Regions from separate parts of the Ammoniphilus soli genome, predicted to be linked through region 2. Evidence: riboswitches for the same ligand, from Rfam matches in the RefSeq annotation. Region 2 holds a riboswitch; the other holds the start of a gene.
What was found. A riboswitch is a leader RNA that binds a small molecule or an ion and turns the genes downstream of it on or off. The one in region 2 is predicted to bind cyclic di-GMP.

Region 1 (10,500 bases), on a different contig from region 2:
ACCTCTTTATACGAAGGATAAGGGAGCACACTTGGCACTTGAATTAGAATGAGGCGAGTATCGTCGTTAGCGCTCGCTTCGATTTTTAAAGCACTGGGTGTAGTAGCTTCGCATACTACAAACTCTTTTGTATCTACCGATCTTGTTTCAGATTCGAAATGCCAATCCGACTGACCTTCCACGACAAGACCTGCAATGGAGTAGCTTTTGGGTATATCGCGCTCAAACTTATGTCCAGCAGGGATTATGACATCCCACATTTTAGAGTCTGCCACTAAGTGAACGGGAGAATTTTCACCCACTATGGTTTTAACAGTAACACCATCCGTTACAACAACGGGAAGTTCGTGATCCTCATAATCAGCATAGGTGGGTGTAACGTAGTTGGATTCGCCCATGAATGGTTCAAACCAAATTTGAAATCCGGAAGTACCTTCTTTATATTTTTCGGAGTGCTGAACCCCACTACCGGTTTGCATGACCTGTAAACCACCAGTATGAAGAGATCTTTCATTTCCAAGCGTATCTTGATGATGCACGGTTCCATTTAAAAGGTAGGAAATGATTTCGAATCCTCTATGAGGATGAGGCGGGAGATAGGCATCTTCTTTTGCTTGAAACCACGCCCAATAAAACAAAGTTCCCACACGGTCTACGGCTGATCCTTCTCCCGGAAAGCCAATAGGCTTCTGCTCTACCAGTTTTCCTTCGTCAAATCCTCCGGATGCCTGTTGATCTGTTGAAGAAATGCGGATAGACATCATGATCATCCCTTTCTGTTTAATAAATAAGCCCGAGTCATGTCGGGCGCACCGTTTATTGCGTTCCTTGGTGGCTTCCAATCGTTTTTAGCTAAGAAACCTAGGGAATTGTTAATCTGTTAAGCAGCAGCTTCTTCTCTTTTTGAAAGTCCCAAAGTCCTATCTAGGGAATAAGCGTAACTGCCATTTAAAGCTAGATATACAGCCATAGCCAAGAACGCAAGATCAAGTTCCCATCCAGCCATTTGACCGTTCCCCAAAAAGCCAACGGCTAATTTCACTTTTAAAGTGGCGCCAATCATAATGATGGCTAATAGTGCAGATACCAATCGTGTTCCTAATCCAAGAATAAGGGCTAATCCTCCCAATAATTCGATCGTTGCAATCACATAGGCTAGAAATCCGGGAAGTCCGATGCTTTCGAACCATCCAGCAATATTACCAATGCCCCCTTGGAATTTAACAAAACCATGAATGCTAAAGGAAATCCCTAACACTACTCTTAAAATGAATGCTCCTAGTTGATGATTGTTCATTTTGTTTCTCCTCCTGATCTATTTTTTTAAAAACTTAAGGTAAATCAATCAACATCAATTTCGCGTTTGAATTCGCCTCTATTTTCAATTCAGTAAGGTCAGTAATCCTTGCTGAATCGCGTGTTTTCAGCTTGGTTTGCTCGTTTAATGCGAGATCGCCTTCGATTACAAAGAGAAAGATTTTACGATTTGACTCTTGGGTGAAGGTGAGAGTTTTTCCTGCGTCTAACTCTGACAGATACAAGGTCAAATCTTGATGGATGAACGCGACCTGTTCAGATTGAACACGGTTCGAAACGATTGGGAGCAAATTATTTTTCAATACATTTTGGTCATACGCTTTTTGCTCATAAGATGGCGATAATCCACTTTTCTCTGGCATAAACCAAAGTTGCAGAAAGTTGACCTCTTCGGTGTTGGAGGGATTATATTCCGAGTGGACGACACCCGTTCCTGCGGTCATCCTTTGGATTTCTCCGGGTCTAAGGATCTCGGAACCGCCCGTACTATCTTCATGCTTCAATTGACCTTTTAGAACAATGGAGACAATCTCCATATCCCGATGCGGATGTGCTCCAAATCCATTGCCTGCGGCTACATAATCATCATTTAGTACGCGGAGAGAACCAAAATTCATGTTATTCGGGTCATAGTATTCGGCAAATGAGAAACTATGAGAAGTTTTTAACCACCCGTGATTTGCTGTAAAACGCGATTCTGCTGGATATACCTTAATCATGATAACCTCCTGTGTTTTCGTTTATATTTCCCATTTTAATGATCTAAACATCTCAAATTACCTTATAGCACCGCATCAAGAGAATAAGAACCTGCACCAATAAGAGCCACACCGATTACCACCGCAATCAAAACCATTTGGTACTCGAATCCTCCCTTATCACTCCAATATCCGTTTTGTCCATGAACTTTCAAAATAGCCACCACCATGGTAGCAGCGATGAGTAGTGCGCCGATAGGCGTCAAAAACCCCGCAGCAAAAAGCAAGCCTCCTACTAATTCACTTAATCCTGCAAGGATTGCCATTTGGACACCGGGTTTCATCCCAATGGATTCCATCCAACCGCCGGTTCCTTTCGGTCCATACCCTCCAAACCAACCAATCAGTTTTTGAGCGCCATGTCCCATAAATGTTAGACCAATGACTAAACGAATGATTAAAAGACCAAGATTCATTAAGACTGCCCCCTCTTTTTACCTTTTATTATTTACTGACTTTTTATTATAACTAACTTTATGTAAGTATCATACTGTGTTATACTTACTTACGTCAAGTACCTTATAAAAAATTATAATTGGAGGTGGTTTCCATGAAAGACTTTACGCTCTGTCCTACATTTGAGTCCGCTTTTGAACTACTGGGCAAACGATGGACAGGTTTAATTATTCGTGTCTTAATGAACGGTCCAGCCAGATTTAAAGATATATCCAGAATCATCCCAACCCTCAGTGATAGAGTGTTGTCAGAACGATTTAAGGAGTTGGAGGCAGCGGATATTGTAAGAAGGAACGTGTATCCTGAAATCCCAATCCGCATTGAATACGAACTGACGGAAAAGGGTCGATCATTAAAACCCATGATGGAAGAGTGTGAAAAGTGGGCAGAGAAATGGATAAAAGAAAACCCAGCCAAATAAGGCTGGGTTTTAACTTATTAATCTCTATACGAAAACACAAAAATGATATTCTGGGTTTAGAATAACTGCTTTAAAACAAAAAAATGGCGTTAGGGATAAAACTTACTGAAGATAACTGCCCAATAGCTGAACAAAAAGAGGAGCCGCTATCATCATGGCTCCTCAACTATTGACTCCGTTAGCAAATAATAAGCTACCGGGAAGAATTGTTCAATAAGTGACGATTTAAAAGGAAAAAGCCTACAGCCTTGTATTATGTAGGCTCTCATTTTATGCACATGTATGGATGGCTAGCTCCTCCTGCATCACTTGTACAATCAGCTTGTCTAATAACTGACTTAGATGGACGACTTCCGGGTGCAAAAAGTTCAATTGATGCTCCATGGCCTTATTCTCCATCTCCGCCCTTAATTGTTCGATCTCTTTTCTTATTTCATCAATAGAAACCATGCTAATCCCCTCCAGTAAATAAAAAAGATCACTCTAATGAAACTGAGCGGTTCTCTTTATAAGGAATATGCACAATTTCGGTAACCCGGCTGCCATAGCTTTTATCACCTTAGACCCGTAGGCTTTGCGTCCTCCCCTTTCGGGTGAGTATGCCATTATCGATTTGTAAGTATTAAATTTCTATCCAAATTATATCATGGGCAAAAAAGGAAAAATGTGACGGTTTTTGGAGCGGTTTCATTGATACTGCATTGTCTTGCAAGTGTACTAACATGATACCAGCAGCTAATTCTCCTACAACGGATAACTGTTCTGATCTAATGAATTCTTCGGGTTGCTTTTGTTCTGTAATATCTGTGACAAAGAAAGAGAGGTCTACCTATTCCCCTTTGATATAATTAGTGAAAGGGTAGTCCTTACCTCTACTCGTTTCCCACTTTTATGCCTTATAAATAATTCAAAATCGATTAATTCACTTTCTAATAAACCGCTGAGTTTCTTATCCGTTTTTACGACTAGCTCTTCTAGTTCATAACCAAGATGAAGACTGGAAGCAGGTGATACATAGGTTAAAATCCCCAGTGACGTGAAACGGATAATCATATCTTGGGAATGTTCAGGTATCAGATTGTGCAACTCTTCAATTTTCTTTAGCTCATCTTCCATGGGCTCTAGCTACTCCCAATATTTCATGAATGGCCCATGAAACCTGGAGAAATCAATGATGCGCGGATAGGAACTTGCTACGGTACTAACTCATTTGGGCTTTAAATCTACTTCGAAACCATCTTTTTCCTTATGGTATGGATGAGTAATAGTAATAGCGGGATGATCATTTCATAGGCCAAATTATTGAATACTACATATGTCAGTAAATAGTTGACTTCTTGAAGATTTGGCAGCGACCAAAGGCTAAAAACCAACAAAAGAAGGCCCAGCGGAAAGACGATAACTCGATAATCGGAAATATCCAACCATTGAGAAGTGCCTAGAACAAGCGCATAATAATAGGCTGAGATTTTAAGGAAAGCGCTCGCAACCCAAATCGCCATCACGAGGGATTCAAGATGTTCCAGGAAGTCGGCAATACTAACATACCGTACCGCGCTCATCACCGGGTAAGCTAACATGGATGTAAGGCCTCCAAATAGGAAAAGGGTTCCTATATTGATGATAAACAAAGTCATCATCACACAGATGACGGATATCATCCCCGACTTCATTCCTTTTTCCCGGTCCGTCAAGAAGGGAAGAAAAAAGGAAAGCAGCACAAAATGGGTGAACCAGGCCATCGGAGTAATCGCCCCCAGGAGGGAAGGCATCATTCCCTTCCCCATAATGGGAAGCATGTTCTTCACTTCCATATCCGGTATAAGCAGGGTAAAGATCAATGCCCACAATAAAACCACCACCGGTACGATCATCTGGGCTACTCTTGACAACGATTCTAATCCACCGCGCACAACAAGGGCACAGGTTAGTACCATACTGCCCATGATCAATGTCAACGGCGTTTTCGTAAGAAAGCTGCCGACGATGAATTCTCCATATTGTCTAATGATAAGACCGTTTGTTAACAGAAGAAATAGCAAAAACAGAAACCCGAGTACTTTTCCTGGAATCTGACCGAGTATGCGTCCGCTGTATTGAATGATGGTCTCCTGCGGATAGGCCTTGTTTAACTGATTTACTGTGTACACAACAAGAAACCCGGTAACGGAAGCCAAAATGGGAGAGATCCACATATCCTGCTTGGCGTACTTCGTGGTAATCGCCGGAACCAAAAGATCGGCAGTTGCTACAACTACCGGATACATGATGATTCCCATTTGCAAAGCGGAAATTTTTCCTTTTTCCAGCATGCTTTCACCTCTTTTCCCTCTTTTGAGGATACCGTTAAAATTCCTCGCTTTTTATTGCTCTAAAATTTTCCCAAAGGGTTTGTAGATCGTCATGATCAACTGCTTGGGCCCCGGCATGTCCGGAAAGAATACGAGCAGGAGGGAGAGAAGCCATCCTGCCGCTGTTAGTGCCAAAAAAGCAGCTTTTTCTTTTTGGTTTTTCTGGGGATCCAGTCTAGCGATTTGAAATAGCGCCATAAGGGCAACAATGATGGTGATCCCCAATGCGGCTACAATTTTCATTTTTTCTTCACCTCTTTTTCAGGCAATCCTTGCGGAGCAGTCGACGAACCGGGTCTGCGCACATACACTTTGGCTTCTACCTTGACTTCCACCTTGGGGAAGACATCATCCCATTCGTCTTTCATTTTCTCCCACTCTTTCGGATACTTATGATAAAAAGCCTCTGCGAATCCGAAGATGTCCGCTCTCATTTCTTTTTGAACTTTCTGGAGTGTTGATTGGATGCGATTTTCAATCTCCTTTTCCAATTCCTTTCCTACCATATTTGTAATTTCGGGATCCATTAGGCTCAAATTTGTGCCGTTGAGAACCAAATCATCTTCCGCTACCGTTTTAACGGTCATCTTCCATTTCCCATCTTCGATTTCGGGAAGCAGCTTTGTATGGGCACGAATCAGAGCTGCCGAGACATGCCCTCCCTTCGCCGCTTCCGGCCTCACCGTAATAGTGGCCTGTTCGATTTCGTCTCTCAGCCAAAGAACTCCTCTTGTCAGCCTCGCATCAATATGACCGATCATTTTATCCTTTTTGAAAATAGCCGTGCGGTTAACAAAGCCTATCGATTGCAGCTTGCTTTGCCCCTTCTGAGGCGGCAAGATGTCGACCATCGGGACGGCCGCTGTAGCTGCTTCACTGATTAGCATCTGCAGGAAATCTTTTAAGGTTGTTTCTATCAATATTTCGGATTCCGACAATTCTCTCAGCACTTCCGCGGAGCTTCGTTCCAGAGGGGGGAGCAAAGCCATGACATCCTTTGCTTTGCCCTTGCTGACATATACATGGGCCCTCAGGCGGGGCTCAGGATGACGGGCCAAGTAGTCCATCGGTTCGCGAATGCCTTCTTTCGCCAGCTTCTCACTGATCACGATGACCTTGGTGTGACCCCAGAAAACCTCCCGTGGAATTTTCTCCTGAAGGTTTGCGAGAGCATTCGCAATCGTCGTTCCCGTCCCGGACCTGTAGAGGGTTTCTCCTCCTCCACCACCTCCTCCACCTCCTCCTCCGCCTCCTGCCTGGCCTCCGCTTACCATTTTCGGAACAAACATTTGAATAGTCAATTCGATTCCCTTCTCCTTCTGTTGATCCAAGCCAATTCCCGTCACAATGGCCAAATCATTGACTTCAGTTCGATCCCAGCAGCCTGTAAGCAAACATAGGTTCAGGCAAAGAAAAAGAATCAGGCTGATTTTTTTCATTGGAAAGACAATGGGACGGTAGTTAGAAAGATTCAGTCGCATTCATTTCACTTCTTTCTTGCACTTGTCTTGTCATCCCCATGGATGGGATTCGGTTTATTGCCAGGAGCCTGCCGGTAAAGGTTATCTTTTCCGGTTAAGTGCGGGCGTGTGTTCAGCATCCACCAGGGTGCCCGCATCAGGACGTCCTTCATGTCCCGCCCCTTCATCGGAGCCATCGGAGTCAAATAAGGCACACCGAAGGAACGCAAGGTGCTTAAGTGGATCAGGATGAGGAGTATCCCAATCATAATTCCGAGCAATCCGAGCGTTCCTGCAAGAATGATCATCGGGAAGCGCAGCATCCTTAAGGCAATCCCGGCTGTGTAGCGGGGAATGGTAAAGGAGGCAATGCCCGTAATCGCTACCACCATAACCATAGGAGCGGAAACCAACCCGGCCTGAACCGCCGCTTGACCGATGACCAAGGCTCCTACAATGCTGACGGCAGCGCCAACCTGTTTAGGCAGCCTGATCCCTGCTTCCCGCAGCGCTTCAAATGTAATCTCCATGATCAACGCTTCTACCAGAGCCGGAAACGGCACGACTTCCCGTGAAGATGCCATGCTAATCAGAAGGGTAGTCGGGACCATCTCATGATGGTAGGTAAGAACCGCTACATAGAAGGAAGGCAGCAGCAGGGAAATCACCACGAATAAATACCGCAGCCAGCGGATGGCTGTTCCGATCCAAAATCGTTCATAATAATCTTCGCTAGACTGCAATAAAGAATAGAGAGTCGTTGGAGCCACTAAAGCAAAAGGGGTTCCATCGACCAAAATGACGACCTTCCCTTCCAGCAAGCTGGAAACGGCAACATCAGGACGTTCCGTACTTAAGATTTGGGGAAACGGCGAAAAAGGATTGTCTTCGATCATTTCCTCAATATACCCGCTCTCCAGGATCCCATCGATATCGATTCGCTGCAGCCGATTCATCACTTCTTCGATTAACGTTTTATCAGCAATATCTTGGATGAAAGCGATGGCCACCTCGGTCTGGGTATAGCTGCCCACTTTCATCGTTTTCATTTTCAATTTAGGGCTTCTAAGCTTTCTTCGCAGCAGGGATATATTAACTCCTAATGTTTCCGTAAATCCATCGCGTGGTCCCCGGACAGTGCTTTCAGCCGTAGGTTCCTCAACCGATCGCTTCTCCCATTTGGCCAAGCCTAAAGCGAAACCCTCATTTTGCTGTTCCAACAATAATAGTGGATTACCGATAGAAAGCTTTTCTACGCAATCGGCAAAAGTCTTCACCTTTTGCACTTTCGTAACGGATAATTTCTTTTCCAGCAATTCATTCAGGGTATTCAGTTTCTCCGTTGATTCCTGCATTAGCGGAGCGAGTACGTTCGCATCCATCTCTTCAATATTGGATAGTCCTTCTATATAAATAAGGAAAGCTTTAACTTTTCCTCCGATTAAAAAAGGACGAAAGGCGACATCGGAACATTCCTCATATATGGCACTAAGGACCCGGATATTTTGGGTTAAGTTTGCAGAGAGCGGGTCTTGTTGTTTCGTCATTTGCTGTTGCATGTGGGCTTGTTCTTTCTTCCGAAGCTGATGAAGAATCATGCGAATCAACATGACCGGCTGCTTCCCTCCCTTTTCATCAAGGTATCTTAAATTTAATTTTACTAGATGGTTTTGTTAATGAATATTTTACCAATAAGCAACTGAAATATTCGTACATAATTTCCACAATTAATGGAACTGTGGGGCGGCCGTTCGGCATCTAGCCGTTTTTTTAATTGATGTAAAACAAAAAACAGCCGACATGGGCTGATTTTTGCTTTTAATCTATCGATTTTGAGATTCTTATACACTAAGAAAAAAATAAAGAAGACTGCCATAGCAGTCTTCCTGAACAATCGACTCCCGATAGTTAAATAGTTTTTAGGATATGTAAATGGGATTTGATAAAGTATTGAAACATTGTTATCTCCATTCAAAGTCCCAATAAGGTTTACCCTATTGGGATGCGAACACCGCATAAAGGTGGATCAATTATGACCGCCGATACAACTTAATTACGCATTGTGTTGTATTGGTCACTTTATACATAAACGTTCCATAAGCCATCGTTTTTTCGTGATGGCAATACATTCAGCTTATATTCAACAGTTGCCATACCAAAGTTACTGGATAGGGGTCCTCTCATCATTGGTTACACATGAGCATTTTATTTCTTTTGGGAGGTTCCACAAGCACACTGGCTACAATGTCGGGTATATTATGGGTTCGGCGGTTGATGATTGTGATTACACTCCTCACCACTGCATTTTCGATACGAACATTCGTTACACAGCGGAACCAGCCAAAGTACATCAAGTTATTACCCTATGGTGTCAGTGGTGTTATCCATCGGATTTGTGATATACACTCTGATTAACTTTGGATGGTAAATAACTTAGAGTAATCAAGATCAATGTGATTAACGGTTCAACCACGTATCATATTGACTAATCTAAACATTCATTTAGGAGGTATGACCATGAAAGCTGTAACTTTAAACGTAGAAGGTATGTCGTGTGGCCATTGTGTCGCAGCTATTGAAGGATCTTTAAAAAAAGAACTGGATATTGTCGCTAAAGTCGATTTAGGAGCTAAAACGGTTTCTTTAGAATTCGATGAAAACAAGGTCTCCTTAGAAAAAATTAAAGATGTGATCGAGGATCAAGGATACGATGTAAAATAACATAGATCACTCCGAGCCGATACCCGGCTTGGTTTTCTCCCTAAGAGTGTAAATCATTGTGGTCTTAGGAAGAAAAAATCATCCACTCGTTTTACCTATCGGGGGTATGTATCAAACAAAATCTATTTTGGGCCTTAGCCTACAATTCATTAGGCATCCCTGTCGCTGCCCTCGGATTCCTAGCCCCGTGGTTAGCTGGTGCTGCTATGGCGTTAAGTTCTGTATCGGTTGTGTTAAATGCTTTGAGATTACAGAGAGTGAAAGTCTAATGAACAAGGAGGAGAACGATTCATTCTTTCTCCTTGTTAAATAAATAGGCTTTTTAATGGTAATTTTTCCTTGACATATACCTTATAGGGGTATAGTATAGTGAATGTGAATGATATGGGAAAAGGAGCGTTTAATGATGAACAAGAAAGCCGCTATGTTAAACGGATGGTAAAGTATTTATCGTTCCTTTCGTAGTAGATGTTCCCTAGATTTACCTAGAATGGTGTCATTGGTTAAAACCGGATAGTAGTCAGAGTATTTTCACCCTTAATATACCGTACCTATGTATTGTAATTATAAGAATATATATTTGAGGAGGAAAATGAGTGAAGACGTTATTAGTACGTATCCTTGTTTATGTATTGACTTTTGTAGTGTTTGTGGGAGGGATCGGTGCGTTTGGGTATGTTCGCTCCAATCAGGAATATTGGATTCCCACTCGGCCAACACCAATCCCTGCTTTACAAGGCGTGAGCGTGCCTGAACATAATCCAAAAAAACCCACAGTAGCTGTCCTTTTATCCAATCCGACGACAGAAGTGATCGATTTTATGATTCCGTATGAAATGTTTGCGATGACTGAGGCTTATAACGTATATGCAGTTGCTCCGGACAAAAACATGAAAACACTCTCTGGTGGTCTGGATCTGATGCCGCACTATTCTTTTGATGAACTGGATCGATTATTAGGAAAAAGTCCCGACCTTATTGTGATCCCGGCCATGCCTATAGTTGACGAAGCAAAG
Region 2 (10,500 bases):
ATCCCCCTCCACCACCAGTTCATAGATCGTTCTTTTCGGATGAAGGTCAAAAAGGATCGCGACATCGCCAAACTGAAGATCCAAATCCAAAATGATCACCTTCAGATTATTCTTAGCAAACGCAACAGCCATATTAACAGCTAGCGTCGTTTTCCCAACTCCGCCCTTGGTGCCGCAAACCGAAATCACATGTCCGCTCTTCCCCTGGTCCGGTTTGGATTCCTTTCGCAGCGCTGTCTCCTTGAGTTTCATGACTTGAACGGCCTCGTTTAGTACCTGTGCCAATTCCTCCTTCTTGAAGGGCTGACCGATGACATCAACCGCTCCCATCCGCATCGCTTTTTTCAGATCCACCTCTTCTTGCGGAACGATCAAGATCACCGATACCAAGGGATGGGTGAGAGAAATTTCACGGCATAATTCATATGGAGTCTTGGCGAGCTGCAAAAATACGACGGCCCCCTCCGCTGAACCCTTCAATGCCTCACGCAAATCAGAAACCTCTGTATACCATTTGGATGGATTCCCTGACCCGGACAATAGGGTTTTAAGAGGACCCAAAGAAGCAGGCTGATCGGTCAGTCCATACCAGTCGATCTTCATTTCGGAATCTCTCCTTTGCCCAACTGTTCAGGTGTGATGTGTTTATGCGGAGTGGTAGACCTATCTTCCCGTGAACGCAGCATCAGGTGAAAGCTTCCTTCCGGGCTCGTCTCAATCATGGCGACCGCAAGTCCCTCGGTCGGCAGAACCTCAAGGGTAATGGTCCGGTACTCGTTTTTTTCTCCTGGTTTAGGAGCGGATATCGATTTGCCGACAGCCAGTACCCGGACATGCTGTAAAAGGATTTGATGGGGATGAAGGGAAATCACGTCAACGAAGTCACCAGGGACAATAAACCCTGACACCCCTTGCACTTCATTGATATTCACCGTGATCGCCCGCTTCCCCTCAGCAATCTCCAACGCTACCGGAGCAGCCTCCGGCTTCACCTCACCTTCCTTCGGTTCCTCATTCGCCTGGGGTGGCGGCGGGGGTTCGGTTGCAGCTGGCTTGGCATTCGAGCTGGGGAAAAGCAATAAATAAACGATCGCCGTTGCCATTAACCCAAAAACCAATGCCCCAAGCCATATTTTTCTCGTGTTCATCTGACCACCCTTATTCTTCCTAAGATCAATTTATTGAGCTAGTTTAGCCCCATAGGTACCGTAATTCGCCTGGACTGGAGAAGTCGCTCCTTCATGGACGAATTGGATAAATCGTCCAACGACCTCGTCCGAGCTATTCATCCCTTCAAGGAAAAAGGAGGCAAACCCCACCACTTCCACTTGTTTAATCTGGTTGCTTTGAATGGATACCGCTTTATAAACGGGAACAAGAACAATGTTTGGACAATCACTCGGATAATCCTGATAGGTCGCAGTACCGTGAAACGGACAAAGAGACCGGCGATAATTTACCGCTCTTTCCGTTGGACCAGCCATATTCCCCGTCTCCGTATTGAGAATTGCACCAACAGAAAGGTACTGAAGAAAGCCTTCTTTCAAATCCGTTTCATAATTGCGGGCTCCGGGTCCCGTTAACGCTAACGCCCCGAAATTCCCTACCGTGGAATCCCCGACCTTCAGCCTGACTTGCGTGCCGAATGCTAGGTTCGTCGTATATTCTACACCCAGCGGAACCGCTCCCTTACCGGAGGTTAGCGGATTTAACTCGGCCGCAGCCCGAGCGGCTACACTGGCAGAATGAAACCCGATGGCTTTAGCAAAGAAGAACTCTTGGTCTTCCGTTGCCCTAGCCTCCATCCTGGTATTGGAAAGATTAAAATTTGTCTGTAATTTCGATGGGTCCAATCCATTAACTTCAGCCGTATAGGCGGCCTCTTCCCTCGCTTCATCGGGAAAGGACGGAAGCTCCTGAATCCCGGCCAGCACAGCTGCGTCGAGACTTCGCTGGAGACTCGCCTTTTTCTGATATAACAGTCCCCCATCGATGGCCAATGCCACAAAACCCAACAGCAGGGTCATGATGATCGCTAAAAAAGCAGCAACGGCTCCTGTTTCGTCTTTAAGCCACTTCACCTTATTCCATCCTCATCGTTGTTTTCTTTGAAAAAGAGTACGGATTGGGCAGGAAGGGAGTTAATAAAGGCGTCGTCAATGGAATCGAGTATGCCAGATCCACGGTGACATAGGTCCCCCGCCTGCGCTCAGTCTTGGTTGGGGTAATCGACACCGTGAGATTCGTACTCCCTAAAGAACCCGACGCCTGAGAAATCACATCCTGGATTTGCTGGTCCGTACCGCCTACACTGGCTGCCCTTGCCCCTTCTCTTCCCGCATGATCTAGGGTTAATTGCGCATGAAAGATCCTCGCGAAATCGATTAAGCCAAATACCAGCAGCAGTAACAAGGTAACACATAGCGCCATTTCCACCGTGGCTTGACCCTTTTCATCACGCATCAAAAACCCCACCCAGATAATAAGCAAGAAACACCCCCGCAGCAATCGCTACACCGTAAGGCAAGGTATAGCCCTTTTCCTTTGCCGACGGATGGATCGGTTGAATCTTTCCTTTATCAACGGTCAAAAACAGGAAAAATCGAAAGAGAAGATACTTTAATTCTTTTCGTACAATAAGAACTACTAAGGCCATCACCCCGCCGGCCATCGCCATGAAAAGAAAAGAACTAAACACAAAGCCTGCCCCTTTCATCGCACCCACTGCCGCCAGAAGCTTCACATCTCCCGCTCCCATTCCTCCGAGAACAAAGGGAATCAGCAGAAGGCCTAAACCGAGCAGGAATCCCTGCCCACTGAATAGAAGACCACTCCATCCATCTATGACTGAATGGTATATAAGACCAATAACAATGGTCGGAAGTGTAATGATGTTTAGGATTTTCCGTTTAGATAGATCGGTTATAAATGAAATAATAAGTACGATCCATAGGATGTAATCTATCATGGTCGTTTCCCCTTTTATGAAGAAAGCCCCACTTTTCAAGGGGAAAAGGGAGCTTTATGTATGTTGAGATATTTTAATAGGACCCTAAAGGCTTTACTAATTCCAACTAATTTTAAGATGCTGGTGTTGTTACTGCTGTGTTGACTTTGTTAAATAAAGCTGTGATTTTTGTACCAAGCGGCCCCATAGCAACAATAGCCCCAACCACAATCAACCCCAAAATCAAACCGTACTCCACCATACCTTGTCCTTCTTCTTCACGTACCAAACGCTTTACAAAATTCATCATCACAATTCCCACCTTTAACAGTTTTTTTGAAATAAAAAAATACTATCCCGAAGAATAGCATCTACTGTAGGTAGGCATATGTCTTCGGCAGCTGGCTGGCATAATCATAGAATTGATATTAGCCCCTGTAGCTTTGCGTCCTTAGATTTCCCTAAGTTTGCCTTTTCGATTGTTTATAGCTATATATTAGTGGGAAATAGGTAACTTTCATATGAAACAATATTCCTATTTTTTCTACCCAATTTTATATTAAGCAACAGGAATCAACTCCTATTGACAAAAGTTTTTATTGATTTTTGTAATAATATGTATAATTTTCGATTATTTTGTTTCTCAAATAACAAACCCTATTAACCTATTGCGAAAACCATCCATTCACCTTAAGGTAAAACTAAATCATTTTAGGAGGATCTCAGCAGTGGCTGTTCATAAATTTCGGTATGTAAAGATAGATAAGAAAGAAGAATCTTCAATTGATCTCCATCTTGCCTTTACGTTTTGGAGTCGGTTTTGGGGATTAATGGGGAAAAAGAATACCCATTTGGGCATGATTTTTAATAGAACTAACCAGGTTCATATGTTTTTTATGCGCTTTCCCATTGACGTTTATTACTTGGACAAGGAAGGGACCGTCATTCACATCGTCCGAAGCCTTAAACCGTGGAGAATCAGCCCTCGCATAAAAGAAGCCTACTTTATTATCGAGTTTCCGGCAGGATATGAGACCCAAATCAATTTAAGAGACAAGTTTCATTTGTAATAATCGATGTTTTCCAAACAAATCAAGCCTATGGCGGAACTCAGCCACCAGCCAATTCAGGAAGGCATGATGATCACTTAGTACTGTTTGCCTTAAATACCGAAAGTATCGACATTCCTGCCCCTTTTCTGGCGCTAGAGCAATTTGAAGCGGCCTTAAGCGGCAAGATCATTGGAAAATCGGAATGGGTCGGAGGCTTTACAAAAGAATAACTAGGGTGAATTAGATTACAAACGATCCAAAAAAGGCCTACTCTTATTTGAGTAAGGCCTTTTCCACTTCAAATATACGCCTGATCATAAGTAAGAAGAACATAATTCGAGCGGTGACAGGCATTTTTGTTGGATAAAATTTAGGTTTAAATTGTAGTATTTTTGCCCATTCCATTGAGTTCCGAATCCTATATAGTGATTACATCACAGGAGGTAATAAAATGGCCAACTCTCGCGGTTCAATAACCAAAATCACCAGTGACTGTAAATGGTCTTGCAGCAGATGTTATAAAAAGTGCAAAAATCACCGAAACCCACAGAGATGTCGTGATATATGCGACTGTAAAATAAGATGTTTCGATCAATGGGTCAACTCCAATGATTTTAATATTATGCTTCCCGCGTGCTGTGAAGATTGCGAACTAGGTTTTGATATTCCAACCAGAAATAAAAGAAAAAAGAAAAGTAAGCAAAGATAAAAAATGCAGCTATCCGCTTTATGTTATACCTTATTGACTTTGAAAAGATGGAGATATGTCTACAAAATCTAAAGTTTGCTTTAAAACTTTCATCGTACCCTCAATCGGTTTGGATGTAGACATCTCTGCCAGCCGCTTTTAACACGCTAATCGGATCGGAAGAACTTCCTGCAGACAAGAAGTTTTCGCGTATCCGTTCGACTGCCGGCTTTCCTTCCTCTAAAACTTGCTTGGCTAAAGCAGTAGAAGCAGCAAAACTAGTCGCTTACTGATAAACATAGAAATTGTATAGAAGTGCGGGATACGCGCCCTTCCAACGCAATTTCTTCGTCTGCTGCCATGAATTTCCCCTCGTATTTTTGGTTGTTTCGGAAGATCATCCTACAGCCCTTTCTTATGATTTTTTTCTTTTTAGAGCTTTTATACAAACGTTTATTATGTCTTTACCATAAATTAAAGTGTCCGTATTTATTTGGTTAAAAGGGGTTGTTTAAAAGTGCGTCTAATTATAGTCCTTTATATTTTGCTTGTTATTATTGCAAGGATATCAGAACAAGGAAACATAAGTTGGTTTTTTAGAAATTGCAGGTTGGTTCCCTGCCCAAATCCTCGTTTACCTCAGCATTGTATAGAATATGAAGAATGAATCCCACAAACTTGTTCCAAGTAATCCCTTTAAATATTATAATTTAGATTCTAAAGCTGAGGTTTGTTGCTTCCTACGGTTATTTTTTTGAATAAAGGGTTAGTTTTGGTTAAGATTTATTCCCCTCTTCCTCTATAAAAAAAAGATCCTGAAAGATATATCAGGACTTCAAAAAGGTTTGAATAATAGGGTTTCTATTCCTCGACTTCTAGATCACAAGTGCAGCTGGGGTTCCACTGCGCATCGACACCACTGGGTTATCACTATGAAGCCAGATATGCTTGTCAAAATGCGAAGGCTCTCCCAGGCCATGAGCTTCCATAAGTCCTTCAAATTCAAAACCAAATATTTTAGGCTTAGGACCTTTCCAATTAGGATCTAGCATTTCAGCCTCAGTATCTTTTCTACCGTGGATCTTTTTCCATTCTTCATATGAAACCATGTACTCTGCGCCTATAAGAACTAATTCACCGTTTGCGCTCCTTGTATAGAGAAGAAGCTCTGGTTGTTCTGGGATAAGAACGTCTTTATAGTTAAGATTTTTGCTATCCGGATGATTATTTACAAGATTAGGATTGAAATAATGAATACCCATTGTGCCTAATCCCAGACCGGCTAGCGGTGGTATATCGTCCGCATTTACACAATCCCCTACCGGTTCGTATCCAGCATCGATAGCATCTTGTACATCTTGGAATTTCTCAGTAACAGCCTTAACAGCATTGAGTTGATCAATCTGATGATTGTTCAGCTTCTTACCAGTCTGATCGGTTTCAAATGCGGCGGAAGCAACTCCCGTCATTAAAAGTGAGACGATCGCCATTGATGATAGTACTTTATGAAAACGAGTTCTTCTCAACACAGACTCGAATTATAGGTATTTTTGCACTGTTTTGGAATTTATTTCTTTAAACAAGGTTTATATTCAAACCAATTTGTGATGAGAGTATTGCTTCGTTAAAGAATCCCTACAGAAAAAGAAAAGATCCTGGGTGACAGGATCTTGATCATATTGTAATAAAAATTGTTCTAATGGTCTCTCCCGCCACGGTTTCTTCCGCGGTGATCACCATCCTCGTTCTCTTCACCATCATTTCCATGATCATCATTTAGATCGTGGGTTGAATCATGTTGATGGTTATCTTCCACCTTTGGATTGTCATCAGCTATAGGCAAATCAGTTGGTATAGTATTAACCGGAGACAGATCAGTTGGTGTTCCATCTGTTGTTGTAATTACTACTGCTCTTCTTTGACCGTCCCACTCAACAGTTGCACCTAATGCTTCCGCTAACGGCCTTGCTGGAATCATTGTTCTTCCGCTTATCACCTGTGGAGGAACGTCAGATTCGATTTCTTTTCCGTTTACAATCAATTTGATTTCGGATTGTGCAGCAAACCCAACTAAAGATCCTCCCATGAGCATACCCACAATAACTCCAATTGCGACTTTTTTCATAAACGATCACCCCATAATCTTAATATCATGGGTATATAGTTCTAGATTAACTCTAAGATTCCTTGTAATTCAAATAATTACTTTTTGACATGAATCGTCATATGCCTCGCTTAGGATAAATCCCTAAAACGAAAAAAGCTCCTGCAATAAATCAGAAGCTAATATTTTAGAAAATTATGTTTGGGCATTACATAGTACTACTCAGGACATGGTTGGACAAGGTCGCTTTTTGTTACGTCTAATACCCATAAGTTCTCACTCCTTTCTATTAATTTATACATAGAAAGGAGATGGAAATTGCAGTTAACCTATTTTAGAAAGCAAAGTGTTATTTGGTTAAAAAATAAAAACCCTAACCAAACGGTCAGGGTTCAGTTAGAGTTTCTACCATTCCTCATCATCCTCTTTAGGATCATATTTAACGTAGCCGATTTCTTCGGCATAACCCCATTGCCCAGGCTTTACTACATCATGAGACAAATCCCGCCCGTTTATAGAGCAATTGGTCAGGTTATTCAGGATTGATCCTAATATCATCTAATGTTTACTAAAACACTAGAAAACCTAACGAAATGATCGCACCGGATGCGAAAAGCAAAATGAGGCAGTAGCCCATGATGTCTCTTGCTCCAAGGCCGGCGATAGCTAAGGCTGGCAGGGCCCAGAATGGCTGGATCAGGTTCGTCCAAGCGTCACCCCACGCAATAGCCATGGAAGTCTTCGCGGCATCAACTCCCAGCTCAATTCCTGCCGGGAGCATAATCGGGGCTTGCACGGCCCACTGTCCGCCGCCGGATGGAACGAAGATATTGACTAGACCAGCACTCCAGAAAGAAAAGAGCGGGAACGTCGTCGGATTGGAAATGCTAACGAACCATTCAGAAATATGTCCAGCAAGGCCCGAAGAAACCATCATGCCCATGATTCCGGCATAGAAGGGGAACTGGATCACGATGCCCGTCGTCCCCTTTACCGCATCGGTCGCAGCTTCCAGGAAGCGGCGAGGCGTGCCATGCAGCAAAATGCCCAAGAACAAGAAGCACAAGTTAACGATGTCTAAATTTAATTTGAATCCGTTCTTCACAAAGTATCCGATGATGAACCAGAATCCGATCACCGAGATGGCCAGGGAAACAATCTTGCTCTTCTCCAGCTTATCGGCAGGAGTGTCGCAGGCTGCATCAGCCGTCGCCGCAGCAGCTTCCAGCTTGACATCATCCGCCGGCCGGTAAACAATCTCTTTTCCCGGTTCCGGATGCATGAGTCGGTTCAATACGGGAAGCGCAATCATTAAAGCGATTACAATCGCTAGGTTCATCGGCGAAAAGATCGTTTCGCTGGTCGGAATAACTCCGATCAGATCAGCCGCAAAGTGCTTATCGGTAGCAATTGTCAACGGAACCGATCCGGATAATCCCCCATGCCACACGATAAATCCGGAGTAAGCGCTCGCAATCAGCAGCCGGTAATCTACTTTATCTACTTTTCTCGCAATTTCCTTAGCCAGCAGGGCACCGATGACCAACCCAAAACCCCAATTGATCCAGGAAGCCAAAGCGGATACGAAAGAGGTCAGCATAATCGCAGCCCCTGGCGTATGCACGGTGGAGGCGACAGACGACAGAATCCGCTTGAAAACCGGCGTCTGGGCCAGGGTATAGCCCGTCACGAGCACTAGCAGCATTTGCATGGAGAAAGATAGAAGATTCCAAAAGCCCTCTCCCCAGAATTGAACCATCTGGGTGGGCGTGTTGCCTGCTGCCAGGCCAAATCCAAACACCGCGAGCGTAAGAATCACAGCAAACAAAAATGGATCCGGCAAGTATCGGCTGACCAGCTTCACACTGGCTGCCGTCATGATTCTAAACATATGACATCCCCCTCTATTAATTTCTCTACTTTCTGCAAACCTGAAGCGGAATCGAATGAGATCGCTTCAGCCTTTTGGCGAACTTCCTCGACGCTCACCCCGTAAGCGCCATCACAAATGGCCGCAACCGCTTCCAACCTACAATTCCCTCACTCCTTTTTGGTTTGCTCACAGAAGTATTAAAAATGATTACAAAAATACTTAATTGCAAAAGTTATGCCAAAAATAAAAAGAGGTTTATTGCTAAGGTAGATCCCTTGCAAATAAACCTCTCCAACTAGCGAATAGATCACAAAATGCAAATAACCCCTCATCAAGCGGGTAAAACATCTACACTTGATGTGTAATGTTTACACACTTATTCTTCCTCATCCAATCCATATTCCTGGCATTTATAGACGAAGGCTTTACGGGACATATCCAAAAGCCGTGCGGCCTGCGCTTTGTTTCCGGAAGTCCGGTTCAAGGCCCATTTCATCGCCCGCATCTCGGCCCGCCGCAGCACATCGCGAATCGAAAATCCTGGGGGAAAGCTTTCCTTCAGGCTAAACTCATTCGAAGCAGGGTCTTCCGCTTGCCTTTCTTCTCTGCCCAGAGGAGGCAGATGCTCCGGAAGGAGAATCGTCCCCGAGGCCATGACCACGGAGCGGCAAACCACATTCTGCAGCTGGCGGATATTCCCAGGCCAATCATAGGCGAGCAGCCGCTCCAGCGCCTCCGGGGCGAGGTATTGGACCGAGCTGTCCATTTCGCGGGCATAGCGGATCAGAAAATGGCGGACCAAATCAGGCACATCCTCCATCCTTTGCCGAAGAGCCGGCAGCTCGATGCACACAATGTTCAAGCGGTAATATAAGTCTTCCCGGAAGGTTCCCTCTTTCACCATCTGCTGCAAATTGCGGTTCGTGGCGGCAATCACCCGGACATCCACATAAACCGGATGGATCCCCCCTACCCGCTGCACTTCTTTTTCCTGCAGGAACCGCAGCAGCTTCACCTGCAGACTAAGGGGCAGCTCCCCCACTTCATCGAGGAAAAGGGTTCCCCGATCCGCCAATTCCGCCTTGCCGGGCTTGCGCTCCACCGCTCCGGTAAAGGCTCCTTTCTCATGGCCAAACAGCTCGCTTTCCAGCAAATTCTCCGGGATGGCCCCGCAATTGACGGTGACCAGCGGGTAGGCCGACCGCGGACTGTTGTAATGAATCTGCCTGGCAATCAGCTCCTTCCCTGTCCCGCTCTCCCCTTCGATCAGCACCGTTGCGGGAGTCGCCGCCACTTTGCCGACGGTCTTGTAGATCTCTTGCATCTGAGGGGACCTCCCGATCATCCCCTCCGAATAGCGGCCGGCAACCGCTTGGCGAAGCTGATGAAGCTCTGCTGTCAGCTGGTCTTTTTCCGCCGCTTTGCCTACAATATGCTTGAGATTGGCAATATCAAAAGGCTTCACAATGTAATCATAAGCTCCCAGGCTCATCGCTTCCATGGTGGTTTCAGCCGTACTGTAAGCAGTTATGATAAGAACCAAAATCTCTGGAAACCGTTCCTTGATTTCCTTGAGCAGCTCCATCCCGCCCATCTCGGGCATATTCAAATCCAAAAGGACGAGACGAAAGCCGCCGGATGTTTGTTCCAATCGCTCCAGCGCTTCTTTCCCATTACCCGCCTCCAGGGTCTCATGCCCTTCCTTCCTGAGAACCGTTCCTATCGCTTTTCGGACATGAGCTTCATCATCCACGACCAGAATCTTCGCCATCCTTCTCCTCCTTTCCTATGGGGAATTCGACCTGGAACCTCACACCGTCTTCCACATTGTCAAAG

Region 1: another riboswitch for cyclic di-GMP. It lies ahead of ABLT31_RS23060 (Spo0E family sporulation regulatory protein-aspartic acid phosphatase); the one in region 2 lies ahead of ABLT31_RS27950 (Flp family type IVb pilin).

Annotation. Positions count from the first base shown of each region.
Region 1 is NZ_JBEGDL010000013.1:147,231-157,730, forward strand. Features, by position in the region: gene ABLT31_RS23035 (pirin family protein) at 1-842, opposite strand, end outside; gene ABLT31_RS23040 (DoxX family protein) at 881-1,297, opposite strand; gene ABLT31_RS23045 (pirin family protein) at 1,332-2,036, opposite strand; gene ABLT31_RS23050 (DoxX family protein) at 2,099-2,491, opposite strand; gene ABLT31_RS23055 (winged helix-turn-helix transcriptional regulator) at 2,626-2,952, shown strand; gene ABLT31_RS23060 (Spo0E family sporulation regulatory protein-aspartic acid phosphatase) at 3,223-3,402, opposite strand; cyclic di-GMP riboswitch class I at 3,479-3,566, opposite strand; gene ABLT31_RS23065 (PAS domain S-box protein) at 3,778-4,068, opposite strand; gene ABLT31_RS23070 (GerAB/ArcD/ProY family transporter) at 4,176-5,264, opposite strand; gene ABLT31_RS23075 (hypothetical protein) at 5,316-5,546, opposite strand; gene ABLT31_RS23080 (Ger(x)C family spore germination protein) at 5,543-6,784, opposite strand; gene ABLT31_RS23085 (spore germination protein) at 6,790-8,361, opposite strand; gene ABLT31_RS23090 (copper ion binding protein) at 9,281-9,484, shown strand; gene ABLT31_RS23095 (DJ-1/PfpI family protein) at 10,081-10,500, shown strand, end outside.
Region 2 is NZ_JBEGDL010000023.1:45,065-55,564, forward strand. Features, by position in the region: gene ABLT31_RS27925 (AAA family ATPase) at 1-603, opposite strand, end outside; gene cpaB (Flp pilus assembly protein CpaB) at 600-1,148, opposite strand; gene ABLT31_RS27935 (pilus assembly protein TadG-related protein) at 1,179-2,081, opposite strand; gene ABLT31_RS27940 (TadE/TadG family type IV pilus assembly protein) at 2,083-2,463, opposite strand; gene ABLT31_RS27945 (A24 family peptidase) at 2,456-2,968, opposite strand; gene ABLT31_RS27950 (Flp family type IVb pilin) at 3,081-3,257, opposite strand; cyclic di-GMP riboswitch class I at 3,341-3,429, opposite strand; gene ABLT31_RS27955 (DUF192 domain-containing protein) at 3,676-4,017, shown strand; gene ABLT31_RS27960 (YbhB/YbcL family Raf kinase inhibitor-like protein) at 4,020-4,229, shown strand; gene ABLT31_RS27965 (hypothetical protein) at 5,563-6,177, opposite strand; gene ABLT31_RS27970 (copper amine oxidase N-terminal domain-containing protein) at 6,384-6,812, opposite strand; gene ABLT31_RS27975 (hypothetical protein) at 7,197-7,349, opposite strand; gene ABLT31_RS27980 (short-chain fatty acid transporter) at 7,360-8,682, opposite strand; gene ABLT31_RS27985 (hypothetical protein) at 8,667-8,819, opposite strand; gene ABLT31_RS27990 (sigma-54-dependent transcriptional regulator) at 9,041-10,435, opposite strand; gene ABLT31_RS27995 (histidine kinase dimerization/phospho-acceptor domain-containing protein) at 10,410-10,500, opposite strand, start outside.